DNA from 2 places in the Hymenobacter seoulensis genome. Region 2 is predicted to be linked to the other one. Evidence: riboswitches for the same ligand, from Rfam matches in the RefSeq annotation. Region 2 holds a riboswitch; the other holds the start of a gene.
The links. A riboswitch is a leader RNA that binds a small molecule or an ion and turns the genes downstream of it on or off. The one in region 2 is predicted to bind cobalamin.

Region 1 (9,707 bases), on a different contig from region 2:
CGGCGGGGGTAGCGGGCGTGTCGTAGGTCAAATCGTCGATGGCCATGTGGATGGGCTCTTTGCGGCGGAGCATCCCGAGGGCCTCGTTCACCACAATGCGCCGGATCCAGCCTTCAAACGAGCCTTCGTGCCGGTATTGATCAAGGGCCCGAAACACTTTGGTAAACCCTACGATAAGGGCTTCCTCGGCATCTTCGCGCCGCCGCAGGTAACGCAGACACACCGAGAGCATCAGGCCGGCAAACCGCTCATAGAGCAGTTTTTGGGCCCGGCTGCTACCCTGGCGGCAGGCGGCTATGAGGTCAGCATCAGTCACGGGAAGCAGGAGTAAAGTTCGGGCAATAGCAGTTTGTTTGAGGGGCTAGATGCAGCCTAGCAGGGGAGGGTTGCCTGGAAGAAAAAAAAAGTAGCAACGCAGCCTACAACCTTTTTTCAAACACAAAATGGAGGGCTCAGCCGGCTAGAACCAAAAGCAAAGTTCTTGTTTTCCTTTCGCTTTCTGACCCCGGCGCGGTTTGCTATAGTAACTATATAGTCGCGTCGTTGATTTACAGAGTACTTTAGTAAGGTCAGTGGCTTGGCGGCTTGCTAGGTATCGTCAGGGCCCAAACGGTATTGTGGCGTTGTCTTTTCAGTCACCTGCTACGCGGAGTTATCCTACGCCTATTTGCTTATGAAATTTCTACTCTGGTTTTGCCTGTTGCTGGGCTTGCTTGCTGCTGTTCCGGCTGCGGCCTCTCACTTAATGGGCGGCGAAATAACCTACCGATACCTCGATAACAACGGTGCGGGCCGCACGCCATTTCGCTATGAGGTGACCGTGGTGCACTACATCAACAAGAACTCGGCAATTCCCAATGGCAGCGCGAGCGTACTGATCAACTTTTATGATAAAGCAATCAATAGTAGCGCTATTGCCACGGAAACAGCCCCACGCATCAGTCTGGTAGATGTGAATCCGGCCATTGGTAGTGGGTGTGCGCTGCCCAACAGTAGTGCGGTTTTTGTGGCCTTGGCCAAGTACCGGACGGTGGTAAGCCTGCCTGCATCGGCGGCCGGCTTTTTTGCCGTTTGCAACATTACGGCGCGGAATGCCGGCATCACTAACATTTTTTCCTCGAGCCGCTACTCCATGACGTTGTTTTCGGAGATGGCCCCGACGGCGCTGCCCAATACCTCGCCGGTTTTTCCGGATACGGCCGTTGTGTTTATTTGCCGGGGCGATACCAGCTTGATCTTGAACAACGCCTACGATGCCGATGGCGACCGGCTTAGCTATTCCTTCAGTACGCCATACGGGGTGCAGGGAAGCGCGCCTGACGATGACAGCTACCCGTTCACTGCATTGCCCTACACCAACGGCTACAGCGTATTGCAGCCGTTTGGCGTCGGCGGCCGCGCCCAAATTGACCCCGCCACGGGCGTTAGCCGGTACTACTCGCCGCTGAGTGGGGCGTTTGTGGTGGCCGTTGATGTAAAAGAATATCGAACCGTGAATGGCCAAGAGGTTCTGCTGGGCACCACCCGGCGCGATGTACAGCTCCTGACGCGGTTGTGCGAGCCCAATGGTGCCCCAACCCTGACCGCTACCACCGGCAATGTGCGCAACCTAACAGTAGTGGAAGGACAGCGTCTCGAATTTGGAGTATCAGCCACTGACCCAGAAGGATTGCCTCTTACGCTGCGGGCTAGCAGCGTGCTGCTTGATGGCCCCGGGCGCTACGCCGCCACCTGCAATAACAACCCGGGAGTAGTGCCCGTGGGCAGTGGCGTAGGGGTAGTGAGCGTAAGTGGTACTGCCCTAGTTACGGCACAGTTTCGCTTTGACGCCCGTTGTGGTGATGCCCGCCCCGTTCCGTATGATGTGCTGATAACTGGCACCGACGAAAACTGCAATAAGAAAACCGGGGCTACCGTTTTCCGCATAACTGTAGTGCCGCTCACTATCACCGGCTCGCCCTTTTACTGCCCGGAAGGGGCTAGCGCCCTTCTCTACACCGTGAACGGTCTGCCCGGTGAAGCGTACCAGTGGTCTGTGGCTGAGGGAGCGATAGTGCAGGGGCAGGGTACCAATACCGTGCAGGTTAGCCTGCCGCCGGGGGCTAGTAACACGGTGCTGAGCGTAGCACAGACCGGCGGGTGCTCAGCCAGCTTTACCCTGAAACCCGATAACGCCCAGGTGCAGCTAGATGCCGCCTCCGTTGACACATCTGACCGCAGCATTACCTTGAGCTTAGCTGTACCGAACAATGCCGTTAATGTGAGCCAGGTGCGCGTACTGCGGCGTGCAGCCGGCAGCACTGGTCCGTTTGCCACCGTAGGCACCGCAGCCAATACGGCCACTACTTTCCTAGATACGGGCCTAGACGCCGATGCCAGCGCCTACCATTATCGACTGGAGTTGCTGAACGCCTGCGGAACCGTGCTGAGCAGCCAACAACACACTACCATCCTAACCAAGGCTACCGCCACCGAAGCTCCTGATACGCGTGTGCCCGGCACGGTACAGGTAAGCTGGAGTCCCTACGAAGGCTTTGTGGTGCAGCAGTACCGCATCAGCCGTGTAGCCGATACTGGCCCGCCGGAAATTGTAGCTACCGTCAGCGGAACTACGCTTTCGGCGGTATTACCTAGCGGTCCGGCTGGCTTCGGGCAGTGCTTTCGGGTAGAGGCAGTGAGTACGGATGCTACCCCGCGAACCTCCCGCTCCAACGATGCCTGCGTTTCGTTTGAGAATAAGCTGGGCTTCTACAATATCATCACCCCCAATGGCGACCGGAAAAACGACGTGCTTACCATTGATAATGTCCGGCTTTATCCCAGCAACACGCTGGCCATTTACAACCGCTATGGCAAGCAGGTGTACCACACCCGCAACTACCAGAATACTTTTGGTGGTGAGGGCTGTGTGCCGGGCATGTACTACTATCTTTTCACGCTGGATAACGGTAGGTCGTATAAAGGCTGGTTTGAAATTGCCCGTTAGCCTAGGTGCTTGAAACCGAGAAAGCCAGACCCACAGGTGATCTAGCTTTCTCGGTTTATAAGAAGGGTAGTAGCTGCTTACAACGTTGCCGAAATAGTAGCCGCTCGGGCGCCTGCCGTATTTACGGGGGTAGCGCCCGTAAGCGTAACCGTGTTTTTTACCACGCCATCCACCAAAATAGTAGCCGTCAGTGTCGTGTTTATCGGGACGGCGCCGGCCTGGCCTGAAACGGGTTGAAAACCAACCTCCGCAGTAAAGGTAGTACCAGCGGCTACCGGTTTCTCCTCATGCATGAACGTTTCATTGCCCTGAAAAGCGTTTTTAGAATATACCGTGGTTGTGCTTTTTCCCGCATCCATCAGCACCCGCATATCGGCGGCATAACCGCTCGTCATGTTGGTGGCCCGGATATTAACCCGAACGGTATGGGAGGGAGCCACATCCCCGGTTTGCGTAACACAGCTGGCTGCCGCAAATACACCCGGAATAAGCAAGAGGAGAGCTTTTTTCATATAGGTAGCAAAAAAGGATAAGTAAAAAGGCAGCAAAAATCTGATTTCTTGAATTGAACAATATTTGTGCCGGGTTGAATCAATAGGAGGGTCTAGTATCGTAACTAGCCTGAATAAAACAAAGCCGCGCCCTACCGCCTGAACGTGGTTCAGAGAGTAGGGCGCTGCGAGCAGGGTTACTGATACTTAGAAGGCTAGTACTGGCCTACCGAAAGCATAACTAAGGTGCAGGCTTCTTCGGTGCGGATGCCGCGCTGCTGGGCCAGCTCCTCTAGCTCCGGATTTTCGGTGCCGGGGTTGAAAATGATACGCTTGGGGTTTAGGTCCAGAATATAATCGTACCAGCCGGGCTGGTTTTGCGGGCCCACGTACAGCGTTACCGTATCCACATCGGTAGCCGTGGGGCGGTCCGTCCGGATATCAAGGCCCGCCACCTGGCCTTTACGAATACCAACGGGCACCACTTCGTGGCCGTGGTTTTTAAGCTGATGCACCGCCCGGTAGGCGTAGCGTGAGGGGTTATCACTAGCCCCAAGAACAAGGGTCTTTTTCATATGCTGCGAGCGTTCAGCCTGAGGCCGTCGGCTGTTTGTAGTGAGAAAGGAAAACGTAGTGCTGAGGTTATACGAGCAAAAGCGGGCTAGCAGCCATGTACTAGGCCCTAATAGAAGCCAAAACGGCCTCGGCGCACCGCTCCCCATCCATAGCCGCCGACACAATACCGCCAGCGTACCCAGCACCTTCGCCGCACGGAAACAGGCCGCGTACCACGGGGTGTTGCAGCGTGTCCCGGTCGCGCGGAATCCGGACGGGCGAGGAGGTGCGGCTTTCTACCCCCACAATCTGAGCCAAGTTGGTGGCGTACCCCGGAATCTTACGCCCAAAGTTCTGGAAGCCTTGGCGCAGCCGCTCCGCCAGTCCTGCACCCAGCACTTTGTCCATCGGCACCGACACGAGACCGGGCTGGTAGCTAGTTTCCAGCAGCTCCGGCGAAACTTTGCTTTTCAAAAAGTCGCCGAGGCGCTGGGCGGGTGCTAGCTGCGTGTTGCCGGCCAACTGGCAGGCGCGCTGCTCAATCTGCTGCTGAAACCGCAGGCCCGCCAAGGCCCCGTACTGGCGCACATCCATGTCCTCTAGCTCCACGGCCGCTACTATACCGGAATTAGCAAAGCGTGAATCGCGGCGGCTAGGGCTCATGCCATTCACCACCACCTCACCCGGAGCGGTGGCTGCCGGCACAATAAAGCCGCCGGGGCACATGCAAAAGGAAAATACGCCACGCTGCTGGCTTTTCCACTGGGTTTGATGCACCAAAGAGTACGAAGCAGCTGGCAGTACACCCCGGTCTTGGCGGCGGTACTGGGCTTGGTCGATGAGCTGTTGCGGGTGCTCTACGCGCACACCCAAGGCAAACGGCTTGGCCTCAATCAGCACACCTCGGCGGTGCAGCAGTTCATAAATGTCGCGGGCGGAGTGGCCAGTAGCCAGAATCACGGCATCGGCTTCCAGCGCTTGGCCACTAGCCGTTACCACGCCGCGTAAGTGGTTGTGCTCCAGAATCAGGTCATCCACGCGGGTTTCGAAGTGCACTTCGCCCCCAGCTTGCAGCACACTATCACGCAGGGCGGCCACCACATAGGGCAGCTTGTTGGTGCCAATGTGCGGATGCGCATCGACGAGGATATCGGGGGTAGCGCCGTGCTGCACCAGCAGGCGCAGAATCCGCTGGATGTCGCCGCGCTTGGTGGAGCGGGTATAGAGCTTGCCATCGGAATACGTGCCGGCGCCGCCTTCTCCAAAACAATAGTTGGAGTCAGGGTTGACCAGGTGCTCTTTGTTGAGGGCGGCTAGGTCGCGGCGGCGGGTACGTACGTCTTTGCCGCGCTCCACCACAATGGGCTTTATGCCCAGCTCAATAGCTCGCAACGCCGCAAACAGCCCGGCTGGCCCGGCACCTACTATAAGGACCGAGCGACGGGCCTGGCTGACATCAGGATACGTAAACCAGGGGCCAAACAGCTCAGCCGGCGGTGGGGTCTGGTAGATGTCGGCGCGTAGGCGCACGAGCGGCTGGCGGCCCCGAGCATCAATGGAGCGTTTGCGCAAATGCACAAAATCGGCCTGGCCAGGCACTAGGCCGGCGGCATCGAGCAAGGCCCGGTAGCGGGCTAGCTCATCGAAAGCTACCTCCGGCGGGAGCAGCAGTTCAATTTCTTGGGTAGTAGGCATACTAAAGGTGAAAGGGAGTTAGCCTTTGAACCGTAAGGACTGTAACGGAAGTGCAAAGATACGCAGCTCTAAAGCAGCAAAAAGCCCCGAAAAGCTGCAACGAGCTTTCCGAGGCTTATATACGGGTGCGGAACCAGTGAAAAATGGCGTGGGGCTAGTAGTGCCCCTCGGATGGCGTTCCTCCGGAGGAAGACTGCAAACGGGGCCAGAATTTCTCCATCGATTCGTTGAAGAGCGTTAGCGCCTGCGTCCGGACTTCGCCGGAGGGATGGCGTAGCAGATTGCCCAGCAGATGCCGGTACATTTCGGTTGTAACTTCTAACCCTTTGGCGCTTACAAGGCCGTGGTGAAGTAGGTCGCAGTTAGCGGCCACTGAATTTGCCATAGAGTCGGTTAGTTCTTCGCGGGCTACATCCGCTTCCCGAAATGACTGTTCCAAACGGGCATTCATTTCAGGTGAGTAATTCTTTTCAGTTGCCATACTATAGGACAAGGGAACGGCATTTCAAACGTGAAACACGACAATAAAGGTTCAGTCTCCTATAAAAATAATCCTGTAACTCACCCGTAACACGCTTGTTTCGAAGCACTCACCTCGTAGCATCTCGGCAAGCAGTAATGGCCCGTTTCCTATACGGCAGCCACATCGGGGCTCAGAATCCGGACTGGACGCTTGTGCTCATCAATGGCCACAAACGTGAATAAGCCCGACACAGCCCGGTGTCGTTCCTCGGAATACATTTGCTCCACAAACAGCTCTACTCGCACCTTAAGGCTAGTGTTGCCTACGTGCTCCACGCGCCCGATCAGCTCAACTAAGGTACCCCCAGGAATAGGGTGGGTAAAGTCAACTTTATCAGATGACACCGTGACCATTTTGAGGCGGCTAAAGCGGGTAGCAGTTATGAAGGCCACTTCGTCCATGAGGTGCAGGGTAGTGCCCCCAAACAGGGTATCGTAGTGGTTGGTGGTGTTGGGAAAAACGGCTTTAAAAATGCGCGTTTCGGCCCGGCTGATTTTTTCGGCAAGCGTTGACATTAGAGCAGGAAAGGTGAAAAGTGAAACCACAGCTAGTGCTTTGGTCTGCCTCCGTGGGGTCCTGTTGCTAGCCTAAAATGCGCTTACCGAGGTGCTAGGTGCGTTCGTGCCTTTCACCCCCGCAGATACCTAGTAGTGGTAGAGGGATACTTCAACGAGCTCCATAGCAGCACCCGACAAGGCCCTCAAGTCGCGAAGGAACCTTCTCATCAACAGCGGCAGGCAGGTCTCCTGACTTGTACCCTGCTTTCCGCCCTTCTCACCCGGGTACATGCCGGGCAATGGGCTAACCGGAAAGCAGCCGCGGCCCGTAGGCCGCCGGTACTTACAGTAGCGCGTCTGTCCGGGAGTTGCACCCGGTTCCCTTTTCGTGCTGGCCTAGGGCCAGCAACCTGCCGCTCGTCTGACTGGAATAACAGACAAAGAACGATTCGCCAAAGGTAGCAGAACCTGGCACAGATGCGCGGACCACTGCCGGCGCTTACTGGTATTCCGCTATTTTCGGCCGCTGGCTTTCCTCGCATCCTTCCTATGGCTTATTCTGTTTCTCAGGCGCCGCGCACCATGGCCTCGCGCATCCGCTCCATTTTTAGCGGTTCCGTGGGCAACCTAGTGGAGTGGTACGACTGGTACGTGTACTCGGCGTTTGCCTTGTATTTCGCGCCAGCGTTCTTTCCGAAGGGCGACCTGACGGCGCAACTCCTTAACTCGGCGGCCATTTTTGCAGTGGGCTTTCTGATGCGGCCGCTGGGCGGTTGGCTGATGGGCGTGTACGCTGACCGCGCCGGGCGCAAGGCGGCGCTGCTGGCCTCGGTGCTCCTGATGTGTGGCGGCTCCTTACTCATTGCCCTCACGCCTTCTTACCAGCAGATTGGGGTAGCGGCGCCGGTGCTGCTGGTGCTGGCGCGCCTGCTACAGGGCCTGAGCGTGGGCGGCGAGTACGGCACCTCGGCTACCTACCTGAGCGAAATGGCCGACCAGCGCAACCGGGGCTTCTTTTCCAGCTTTCAATACGTCACCCTGATTGCCGGGCAACTGCTGGCCCTGTTTGTGCAGCTAGGTCTGCAACAGGCCTTAACCTCCGACCAAATGTACGCCTGGGGTTGGCGGGTGCCTTTCGGTATTGGAGCGGCCGCGGCCCTAGTAGCGTTGTATCTGCGGCGCGCCATGGAAGAAACCGATGCCTTCACCCGCCACGCCACCACCGACGAAGCGCAAGCAAACAAGCCCAGCCAACTAACCTTGCTGCTCCGCCACCCGCGCGAAGTCCTGACGGTGGTGGGGCTTACCTTGGGCGGCACGGTTGTGTTCTACACCTTTACTACCTACATCCAGAAGTTTCTGGTGAATACTACCGGCTTCACGAAGGGGCAGGCGACGCTGGTTTCCTTTGGTGCCCTAGGGGTAGCGATGCTGCTGCAGCCATTACTAGGTGCCGTTTCCGACCGAATCGGGCGTCGGCCGGTGCTGTTGTTTTTCGGGGTAGGTGCCACACTGCTAACCGTGCCGCTGCTGAAGGCCCTGGAGCATGCTTCCGGGCCCGGCGCGGCGTTTGGGTTGCTTGTGGTGGCACTGGTAGTAGTCAGCGGCTATACCTCCATCAATGCAGTGGTGAAAGCCGAGCTATTCCCGACTGAAATCAGAGCCCTGGGAGTAGGGTTGCCGTATGCGCTTACGGTAGCCATTTTCGGAGGTACTGCCGAGTATATTGCCCTCCTGGCCAAGGAGCGCGGGGTAGAGCAGTGGTTTTACTGGTACGTGACGGCCTGCGCTGCCGCCTCCCTGGTCGTGTACCTACGCATGCCCGACACCCGCACTACCTCCCGCATAGAGGCCGAGTAGCGCCGCGAATTACTTCACGGTGAGAGTATCCGTGAGCACGGCATTATCAGCTTTGAGAAAGTGGACCACGTATTTGCCGGGTTGCGCCGCCGTGAAGGTATACGTGCCCTTATAGTCGGTTTTCGTTTGCGCACACACGCAGCCCTCGTACCGAACCAGCGGGCTCAGGTAGATATTGTTGCCCTGGCGGTTTTCCTCCAGCTTTACAAACTGGCCGCAGCTGTTCACAATCGGGATGGTGTAGTATACTTCCAGCGGGGTGCTGGTAGTGCCGGTTTTTACGCTGGAAAGCGCGCTTACAGGCGCTAGCACGTTCGTGACGCAGGAGTCTTCCTTCTGCTCCAGGGACTGGCAGGCACCCAGCAGGATAGGAAGCGCAAGGAGTGTCAAAAACTGTATTTTTTTAGGAAACTGAAAGGACATACGGTGTAAGTAAATGAAAAGCGATTACGTAGTAAGAGTGAGTATGCTAGCGGAAAGGTTGCATTTTTCGGGGCGTTTTAACGCAACATTGGCAAAGAAAGCAACCCGCTCAACGTAGTTAAGGTATAATTCTTGCTCTAAGGTTCCCACCTTCTCATCCACACTCGGTACGGGACTGTAATTCAGGTTCCCGGTTCATTCTTACATGACTCTCATGTCCTATATGCACCCGCTCACGCGGTATTTTAATCTGCTGACGCTTCTGCTACTGGTAGGAGTTGCGGCTTGTACTCAAGAAAAAAATCCAGAAGAAAAGCCCACTCGCCCCAGTCCCCAGGCCACGGTAACTGGCGGCGTAACCAATGCTACCTTCACCATTCGCTACAGCCGTCCCTCAGCTAAGGAGCGCAAGATATTTGGGGGCCTAGTTCCGTATGGCCAAGTGTGGCGCACCGGGGCTAATGAGGCTACTACCTTCACCGTAACCGAAAACGTGCTGGTGCAGGGCCAGCCCTTGCCAGCCGGCACCTACGCCCTGTTCACCATCCCGACGGAAAAATCCTGGACAATTATTTTCAACCAGACCCCTAATCAGTGGGGTGCCTACGAATACCAGCCGGAGCAAGATATTCTGCGTGTGCAAGCCAAACCGGCGCCTACTACCGGCCTGGTAGAGC
Region 2 (9,707 bases):
CCCGATGGGCAGTGGCAATGGCCTAAACCTACCCCCGGTTACTGGGACGGAGTAATAGAGTGGCTCCAGGCGGTTACCCGATAAGTAGGGCCTAGAGCACCAGCAGGCCTTTTTCGCGCAGCTGCTGCCACCCCGCAGAAAGTAAAAACTGCTCCCACGGTTGGCTAGCCCCGGCGGGGTAAGAAACCGCCGCATCTTTCAGCAGCACTTTGGTGTCGTAGTCGTGGCTGAGGGTAGTGAGCAGTTCGTGCAGCCAGGGGCCTAGCACGCCGGGCACCTGAATTTCGAAATCCTCGGCCTGCTCATAGAAGGTTAGTACGGCCCGCTGCCCTTTCTTGCCCGACTCATACCGCAGCTCAGGGGCATTGCCCAGCCAGAACAGCCGGTTGTTGGGGCGGGCGGCATCGGACTTGGTGGGCTCCTGCAAGGCCTGCTGAATCAGATGGCGCGGCACTGTGGTCTTGGGCGTCCGGAAATCAAACCAGAAACTGAGCGGCTCCGTGAGGGCCACGCCGTGCAGGTAATTGTACAAGGCTTTTGCCAGCCCCGGGCCGAAAGCTTCGTGGTCGGTGCCGGTGGGGTCGTCGTGCCACAGGTCGTTCCAGGCAAACGGGCCAGGCTCCGGACCCACGGCCGCTACCTTATATTTCGTGGGGTTTTTGCCTACTGGTGAGTGCGCAGTCATCGAGAAACGGTGCCAGTAACCGCTTTGCACGATGCCGGCGGCAAACAGCTGCCGCACCACTTCCAACGAATCGATGGTTTCTAGGGCCGTTTGGGTAGGGAAGCCATACATGAGGTAAGCGTGCACCATAATACCGGCTTGCGTAAAACCATCCGTCACGCGGGCTACTTGCGCAATGGTTACGCCCTTTTCCATCATGGCCAGGAGTCGGTCGGAGGCCACTTCCAGGCCTCCGCTTACCGCAATACAGCCACTAGCTGCCAACAGGCGGCAAAGGTCGGGCGTGAAGGTCTTCTCAAAGCGGATATTGCCCCACCACGTGATATTCACCTGCCGCTTCAGCAGCTCAATGGCTAGGTCGCGCAAGGCTAGGGGCGGGGCGGCTTCGTCCACAAAGTGAAAGCCAGTCTGCCCGGTTTGCGCTACAATCTGCTCAATGCGGTCAACTAGCAGCGTGCTGGGCGCGGTTTCGTAGCGCGAGATGTAGTCGAGCGTTACGTCGCAGAAGGAGCAGCGCTTCCAATAGCAGCCGTGTGCCACCGTGAGCTTATTCCAGCGCCCGTCGCTCCAGAGGCGGTGCATGGGGTTCAGCACCTCAATTACGGAGAGGTACTCGCTCAGTGGCAAATCGGAATAATCTGGGGTGCCAACTTCGTGGTGCGGCACATCGGGGTGCGGGTGGTTGATGTATTGTACCTCACCGGCCTCATTGCGCAAAAAGGTGCGCTGAAACGCTAATTCCTTGTATGCTACAACCTCATGCTGCGCTTGCCGAAGCATCTGTACCGCTTCGTCCCCACGCCAGGAGTTAGCCAGCTGTAGGGATGCTCCGGGAAGCGCAGCATGACGGTCTTTCTCTTCGCTCAAGTGTTCCAGCAACCGCAGCCAAGGCCCTTCCCCGTCGTCGAGAGTCAGAAAGTCGATGTAATCGAAGAAGCGCGGCTCTTTCAGATTGCGCAATTCTGTGTTGGGGTAGCCACCGCCCATCATCGTCTTGGTGGCGGGGCTGGTTTCCTTGATTCGGCCGGCCAGGCGCAATGCCCCATACAGGTTGCCCGGAAACGGAACCGTAAAGCCGGCTACATCGGGCTGCACGCGGGCTACTAGGTCATCAAGTAGCTCCAAGAGCATGCGGTCCAGTAGATTGGGTTCGGTTTGCAGGGCTTCGTGTAAGGCATCAAACGTAGTAGCCGACATACCTAGCTTCTCAGCGTAGCGCGAGAAGCCGAACTGCGGGCCCACGGTTTCCTTAATCAGGTCGCCGAGGTCTTCGAGGTAGAGTGTGGCAAGATGGCGAGCCTGATCCGTAAGGCCCATGGTGCCGAAAGCCGTTTCTAGGTCGGCTACGTTGTCAAAGCGGCTGGCCTCAGGCAAAAAGCGCGAGTGGCAGATGCGCGGCGCCAGCGTGTTGTCTTTATTCTGCAGAAAGCGGATAACCGGCTCAATGGTGCTGAGGTAGCTCCGTTGGAGGCGTACCATGCGCCGGGCATTGTCGGAAAGGCTGTACGGGCTGGCTTCGATTTCAGCGAAAACCCGCCCTAGTCCTTCCTTTGAAAACAGCTTCAATACCAGCTCCAGGCCCAGATCGGCCTGCGTAACGTGGTAGCCGCGCCCGCCCAAAAAGCCCTTCAAATAGGCCGTTGCGGGGTACGGCGTATTCAGCTGCGTAAGCGGCGGGGTAATGAGCAGAATGCGAAGAGTAGACACGGCAGCAACAACCACAGACTAGCGGCAAAGGTGCCGCAAAGATAACTCCGCAAACGGCGCTTTGCCTCAGGCTACTGCCTAGTGGCCAAGCACCGCAACCGGAACGGTGCCTACGTATAACAAAAAACGCCCTGATTCAGCCGTAGCTACATCAGGGCGCTTGTATGTATGGGGCGTGCGTACGCTTAAGCCAGTTGGTCCATCGACAAACGCTTAGGCATCAGGTCGCGGCGAAATTCGCTTACTGAGCGGCCGGTTACCTGGCGGAACTGGTTGCTTAGGTGCTGGCCTGAGCTGTAGCGCATGTGCTCGGCAATTTCGCTGAGGGTCATTTCATTGTAGCTCAGCATCTCCTTCACGCGCTCAATTTTCAGGCGGATCAGGTATTTCTCGATGGTGAGGTTGGCAGTGCGCGAAAACACCTTGCTCAGATGTGAGTAGGTAGCGGCAAACCGGTCGGTGAGGAAAGCCGAGGTAGTAAGCGGCATGCGGGCGGTGCGCAGGTGCTCTAGGTATTCAACCAAGGCACCTTTAATTTGCTCAGTGAGCTGGTCGGCGCGGCCCATGAGCACGTCAAAGCCTGCTTCACGCAGAATAGGAGCCACGGAGGCAGGGTCGACGGGGGTACTTTGGTCGAGCTGTGCTTGGCCCAACGTAACGTCGGTGGGGCGGTAGCCAGCCTGTTCGAGAAGACTGCGCACGGCATCAATGCAGCGTGGGCAAACCATGTTCTTGATGTGGAGGAGCGTCGTTTTCACGGATGTTGAGTTGAGTTCAGCCGCGTTGCGGTTCGCGTGGGTTTATGGGTTGTAGTTGGGGTAGAGGCGGGCTTTGAGCGTCGAACTGGTTTCGACGGCGTTTCGGCCCATTCTTTCCCAAACCAACTGACCGCCGCCCAGTTCACAAAAGGGACAACCCCTAGGAACGTTACGGCCAGTAGCCAGAAAAATACTAAAAAAGCGCCGAACAAACGGCTAAAGAAGTGGTCCTGAACACCAAACAGGTACGCCACCAGCATCAGAGCTAATAGAAAACTGATACCGGCCAGAATACCAGCTCGTCGCAACAGCGCTCGGATGACGTCAGGATGAACAAAGGGTCGGTTCATGGCAGCTGCGAAAAGTAGACAAATATACTTGCCCGATTTATTTCGGCAGCTTCCGTCGGCCGGAGCGAGGCAGGGGTCAGGGGTACCAATGTAACATGAGCGCGTAGTAGGGTTTGGTAGTGAGGTATGCTAGTAGAACGAGAAATCATCCTACGTAAAAACCAGGGGCGCGGTCAGCCGTAAAGCACAAAATAATGTTTCTTTTCACTGCTCTTGCTCCCTAGTAACATGAAAATCTTTGTTCTCCTGCGTGCCGTAGCTGTTGCGGCTGTTTTGGTTGGTTCACTCACGGCATGCGACACTGGCGAAAAGGCTGGCGCTACCAACGTAGAGCGTGGCGACTATAAGTCAAAAGATCCGGCGGCTAACATGCCCAACAACACAACTGGCGGTGACTCAGCCACCTCCGGCCTGAACCGCAGTACCGACAACAGCCCGACAGGCCGGGAAGTTTATGAAGATGCGGCCAACCGCAAAGACAAAAACAACGATGGCATAGCCGACTAATGCGCGGCCTTACCCTATCTATACACAAAAAGCCGCCCCAATGTGGGGCGGCTTTTTGTGTATAGATAGGGTAAGGTTTATTGCTTGCCTAGGCCTAGTAAAAGGCAAAACCGTTCGGGCCGATATTAACAGTAAAGGAATCAATGGCTGTACCGTTGGCGCGGTAGCGGATTACCTTGTCAGCGGCCGTGAAACTACCGATGCCACCGTAAATGGTGTTATCCTGCGGATCAACGCCCAAGCCATAAAAGTTGCGCCGAATCAGGGGCTGTGTGGGCAGCGTGGCCTCATCAACGCCCAGCGAGTACACACCGCCCCGATACACGTAATAGAGCCGGTCTTTGGACCCGTTGATGGCCAGGCGGCCCGGCGAGCTGAGGTTGGAGCTTACCTCGCGGGTAGTAGCCGTGAGCTGGCCGGGCACAATCTTCGAGAGGCTGCCTTTGGTAGTGCGCGTGTAATCCACGGTGTAATCGGTGTTGTACACGGTTTGGCCGCCGTTCAGTACCCATACGTTGCCGTTGCGGTCCTGCACCAAGCTATTCGGCGAGTCGCCCACGGGTATCGTGCCTTCTACCTCGTCGGTGGTGGTATTGATGACCGTGACGGTGTTGGCGCCGCTGTTGGTTACGTATAGGCGGTTGCCAGCTACCAATAGCCGCTCGGGTTGCGCACCTACGGCAATGCTTTTGGTAACGCGGTTAGTTTTGAGGTCGATAACCGATACTTGACCGGCGGGCACATCGTAGGATACAGTTTCCGTTACGTAGCCTTTGTCGGCGGAAGCGGCCTCGAAATAGCGGGGCAGTTTCAGTCCCTCAATGGTGGCGGATTTGAAGTTGGGTAGCGACACCACTTCTAGCTTATTGCTATTGTTAACCACAATATAGGCCGTGCTGCCCTTTATGCTGATGCTCTGGGCCACGTCGCCGAGGTTGCGCTTGTTGGCAGCACTAAAGGCCGACTTATACAGCAGGCTGCCGCTGGTTTTGCCGAACACGCTTACTTCGGCATTGGCTTTCTGAAAGTTGCCTTCGTTTACAATCAGCACGCTATTAGTAGGCACCTCAACTGCTTCCGGATCAGAATCGGAGCCGCAGGAAGCTAGGCTAAGTGCCAAAGCCGGAGCCCATAGCAGGTGAAGGGAGCGAGCAGAAAGGGCGGAAAAGGGTGTCATACGAAAAGTAATAAGGAAAAATGGTTAGGGATGTTGCTAAAAATCTGGTTGTTACAAACTGGCCTCAGCGCCACAGTAGCCGCAAACTCAGGGCACCTGAGCGGGGCGGCATGGCGCGGTTCTGGTAGCTCTGGTAGTCTTGGTTGGTGAGGTTGTAGCCCTGCGCCAGCACGAGCAGCTTCCAGTTGGGCTGTAGCACCAGCGTGCGGCCCACAGCGGCATTTATCAGCAGATAGGAAGGGATGAACTCCGTGGCCGAGGCATCAGTAAACCGCTTGCCCGTGAAGGTGAGGGTAGTGCCGAGCTGCCACTGGTGCCACTGGTGGTCGGTGCTGAAAGCAGCCGTATGCATCGGTACAAAGGGCAGCTGCCGGCCGGTTGGGTCGGCATCATCAGGAGTGCCTTTGGTTTTGCGCGAGCTGGTGAAGCCGTACGAAGCGCGGGCCGTGAGATGATAAGTTTTCGGCTGCCATTCCAGCTGGGTGCTGGCTTCCAGACCCTGGGCGCACACCTGCCGCAGGTTGCGCGGCGACCAATACGAAACGCCCGGCGTCCATTGTACCCAGTTATCTACTAGCTGGTGGTAGCCAGTTAGCTCGGTTTGCAGCCGAAGGTGCGCCGGTGCTAGGGTTAGCACGTGCACCAAGCCGCCTTCGTAGCCCAGCCCTTGTTCAGGTAGCAGGTTGGGGTTGCCGCCGGGGCGCCAGTATCGCTCGTTGAGGGTAGGGGCACGGTAGCTGCGCGAGGCGTTGCCCTTCAGGCTAATGGCGTGGCTAGTGGTTTGCAGCGCCAGCCACTCGGCACCTAGCGTGGGCGTGAGCGGTGGCTGGCGGCCGGGCAGCACGGCCTGCCGCAGGTTCAATGACAGTTGTATTCTAGGCCGCGGGTCGTAGCGCAGCAGCGCGAAGCCGGAAAAGCGGTTTTCAGTGCGCGGGGCAGTACCATAACCATCAACTTGCGCTGCAAAATGTTGGGCCTCGGCTCCTGCCCGCACCGAGGCGTTGGGTGCCAGCCGCCACGTGTGTTCAACCTGTGCCTGGGTTGTACGCACCCTCGATTCGCTGAGGCCACTCACATCGTCGCGGTAATTGATGATGTCTTCAAACCACGCCACGCGCCCGGCCCACTCATGCGTAGTGCCTACGCGCCGATACCCGGCCAGCAGGCGGCGGCTCTGGTCGCGTTCCTGGGCGTGGGTGTTATTGGTGCCGATGCCGGGCTGAATGTGGCGGTCGGCGTCCGTGAGCCACACGGCTGCTGTCAGCTCGCCACGTTGCCCTAGCCGCAAGGCTAGGTCTTGGGTGAAGCTAAACTGCCGGAAGGCCGCGTTTTCCTGCCGACGACGGACGCGCCCGATGGCTTCAGTAGTGAAGTACGGAAAGTTGTTCTCGGCCTCCCGATACAGCAGGTTGGTACGCAGGGCCAGCTTCTGGTTGCTGAAACCAGCCTCTACGGTGCCGGCGCGCAGTCCAAAGCTGCCCAGGTCGCTTTGCACGCTTCCGTGCCAGCCCGCGCCCCAGCGCACCGGCGCTGAAAGCAGTAGCGTGCCCCCAATGGCGCCGCTGCCGTACGTGGCACTAGCCGGGCCAGGCTGAATATCGACTCGGGTGGTGGCGCTGGCCGGAAAAAGGGCTAGGTCCGCTTCGCCTAAAGAGGGTAAGTTGATGTTGAAGCCATTCCAGAGTACCGCCGTATGGCGCGCCGAGGTGCCGCGCATGGTGATGGAAGCCAGTTGGCCGGGGCCGTAGTTGCGGAGGTAAAGCGCCGTGCGCGCGCTTAGCACATCAGCCAGCGTACCGGTTTGGTAGGTGGCAAGAGCTAGCGAATCGAGGGTGATGCGGCGGCTGCCCACGGCAAACCGCTCGGGCCGGATACCGGCCACCCGCACCGTGGGCAACTGCTGGATGCGCGCCGAATCAGCCGGTATCACCGATTGCGCCACGCTGGGCACCGTGCAGGCTACTAGGCCTGCACTTAGCGCTAACCGGCAACTCTGCTTTTTCAGCAGAAGCCACTTGTTGAAATGCATCTTCCGAACCAAATTTTCGCAATCGAAAAATTCAGTTCAAAACTTCTGGGCAGGCTACTGTGCATTGCTATGCTACTAGCCCTTCCTCGAAGCCGAGGCCGAAAACAGATAGGTGCTCTGCGGCGCCGAAACGCCACTACTGTATTCATTCTCCGCCCTTCCTCCGCAGGCGCTGAACATGGGAAATGCAAAGGCAGGTCTCCTGGCTTGCTTCAGATGCGTCGCCTTCCCATTTCTCGGGCCTTCCTAAGAAAGCTTTCACAGAAACAGTGGCTTGGTGTGACGCACCAACTCATGAAGCGTACAGTTGCGGGGACAGCTCCGGATTTAAACCGAATTCCCTTTTCAGCCTCGCCCCACAATTAGGGTCTGGCCACCTTTACAGCCGCAAAGATAGAAAATGTACGGAAGCTTTAGCGCCGGGCTTGCGTAGAAGGTTTGCCCCGCGTGCCGGCCTAGGCGCCGCCAGGCGATGCGCGCTGGGTTAAACTGTACCTTATTTCTACCGCTGCTCTTGAAACTTCCCCTGGCCTTTTACCGGCGTCCTGATCCGGTTGTCATCGCCCAAGAACTGCTGGGCAAGCACCTGTTCACCCGTATCAACGGCGTCCTGACGGGTGGCCGCATCGTCGAGACGGAGGCGTATGCTCACCTCAACGACCAAGCATGCCATTCGCACCTAGGGCGCTACACTGCTCGAACCCGCATCATGTACGAGCCCGGCGGCGTGGCCTATACCTACCTGATTTATGGGCGCTACACGCTGTTCAACCTTATTACGAACGAGGAAGGCAAGGCCGACGCCGTCCTGATTCGGGGGCTGGAGCCGCTGGAGGGAATTCCGGAAATGCTGCTGCGCCGCGACATGTCCTCCGTAAAGCGCAACCTGACCGGCGGCCCTGGCTTGCTCACGCAAGCACTTGGTATTACCACCGCCCATTACGGCACCGATCTGACAGGTGATACTATCTGGCTGGAGGACGTTGGAGAGGCAGTAAACGGAGCGGAAATAGTAGCGTCCCCGCGCGTGGGCATTGACTACGCTGGCGCCGATGCCGCACTGCCCTGGCGTTTCCGCTTGAAAGGCAACCCCTGGACTAGCCCCGCCAAATAGCCAAACCGCCCCCGCCTGAGCAGAACTGTTCAGGCGGGGGCGGTTATATTGGATGCTATGGTTACAGCTTCTCGCAGACCAGCACCATCAGCTTGCCTTCCAGATTGGTGGTAGCAAACAGATACAGGTCGCCGCCTTCTCTAATGCCGGTGCGGTGCCGGAACTCAGCTACGGTATCAGGGAAATTGCGCGTCGTGACGTGGGCCCGTACATCAGGTCCCAGGTAGGTGCGCAACGCCTGGCCATCGTATTTCTCTACCCCTTTGATTCGGAAAATGCGGCCCGGAAACTCGGGGCGCAGGGTATCGGAGGTGTACAGATGACTGTGCTGGTGCAGTTTCAGCAACTCAAAAGCCGTTCCGATGCTTTTAAAGGCCCCGGCTTTCAATACGGCTACATTTGGCTCATAGAGGAACTGTTGCGGCTCGGCGTAGCGCGCAATGGCTCGCGCCTCCCGCGCTCGGTTCAGCCGAAACTCCTGCTGCTTGCCTGTGCGCAGTAAATTCACCGTGAAGCGCTCCGGATCTACGGCTGGTTCCGCGGTAAGCTCATACAACACCTCCTTGCACTCATTATCGACTGACACCACCCACAGGCGGCGCACGTGGCGCAACTCCTGAATGGCCAGCTCAATGTCAAGCATAGGCGAAGTTTTCAGTAGTACGCGCTGGCTTTTTTGCAGCAGCAGCGGCATGATGCGCAGCACGTCGGGCTCACAATCCTGCAACCGAAATATTTTCTTGGCGGCTGTGTCCCGGCGTGCGGGGTCGAGGTATAGCCAATCGAAGGTGTCCGGCGTATTGCGCAAAAAGTGCGTAGCATCCTCGTTGTGGCACTGCACGTTTTCAATACCTAGTTGCGCCAAGTTGTAGCGCACTACATCCGTAAGTGCCGCATTACGCTCCACATAATGCACCTCGGACACGGTAGCAGCAAAATATGCCGAGTCAACCCCGAAGCCACCGGTCAGGTCTGCTAGCCTTTCTCCCTGCACCAAAGAGGCTTTAAACGCGGCAGTTCGGGCAGAGGAAGCCTGCTCTACGGATAGCGTGGGCGGAAAAACGAGGTCTGGGTTATCGGCCCAGGTAGGGAGTTTGGCGCGAGCTTTTTGGCGGGCCTGGATTTGGCGAACCAAGTCCGGAATGGGCAGGCCGGGGTAGCGGCGGGCTTGCAAAGCAAGTTGGGCTGGGTCGTCGTGCAGGTGCTCGGCAACGTATCGCCGAGCTGCTGTCGGCAGCGGGTATTCCATGTAGGTTTCCTACGAAAGTACGTCAGGGTCGGACGTGAGCCAGGCCCCGGGCAAAGCAAAAGGGAGCGCCAAACGTAGGCAGAAACGCGCGAGGTTTCCCTTGCGCCAGCTTACTTGGTAGCCATCAGATA

Region 1: linked by a shared signal. The riboswitch ahead of ACYVHC_RS00965 (acyl-CoA thioesterase) and the one ahead of ACYVHC_RS11130 (TonB-dependent receptor) in region 2 are both predicted to bind cobalamin.

What each region holds. Positions count from the first base shown of each region.
Region 1 covers NZ_BAAGWD010000001.1:209,925-219,631, forward strand. Annotated here, with positions in the region: gene ACYVHC_RS00935 (RNA polymerase sigma factor) at 1-316, opposite strand, end outside; gene ACYVHC_RS00940 (gliding motility-associated C-terminal domain-containing protein) at 674-2,986, shown strand; gene ACYVHC_RS00945 (hypothetical protein) at 3,064-3,498, opposite strand; gene ACYVHC_RS00950 (CoA-binding protein) at 3,693-4,052, opposite strand; gene ACYVHC_RS00955 (NAD(P)/FAD-dependent oxidoreductase) at 4,153-5,727, opposite strand; gene ACYVHC_RS00960 (hypothetical protein) at 5,882-6,208, opposite strand; gene ACYVHC_RS00965 (acyl-CoA thioesterase) at 6,358-6,765, opposite strand; cobalamin riboswitch at 6,970-7,176, opposite strand; gene ACYVHC_RS00970 (MFS transporter) at 7,297-8,607, shown strand; gene ACYVHC_RS00975 (hypothetical protein) at 8,617-8,997, opposite strand; gene ACYVHC_RS00980 (DUF2911 domain-containing protein) at 9,236-9,707, shown strand, end outside.
Region 2 covers NZ_BAAGWD010000002.1:771,712-781,418, forward strand. Annotated here, with positions in the region: gene ACYVHC_RS11100 (dienelactone hydrolase family protein) at 1-84, shown strand, start outside; gene ACYVHC_RS11105 (B12-binding domain-containing radical SAM protein) at 92-2,392, opposite strand; gene ACYVHC_RS11110 (AraC family transcriptional regulator) at 2,578-3,150, opposite strand; gene ACYVHC_RS11115 (hypothetical protein) at 3,147-3,500, opposite strand; gene ACYVHC_RS11120 (hypothetical protein) at 3,729-4,007, shown strand; gene ACYVHC_RS11125 (YncE family protein) at 4,102-5,184, opposite strand; gene ACYVHC_RS11130 (TonB-dependent receptor) at 5,249-7,213, opposite strand; cobalamin riboswitch at 7,389-7,609, opposite strand; gene ACYVHC_RS11135 (DNA-3-methyladenine glycosylase) at 7,728-8,327, shown strand; gene ACYVHC_RS11140 (THUMP-like domain-containing protein) at 8,389-9,576, opposite strand.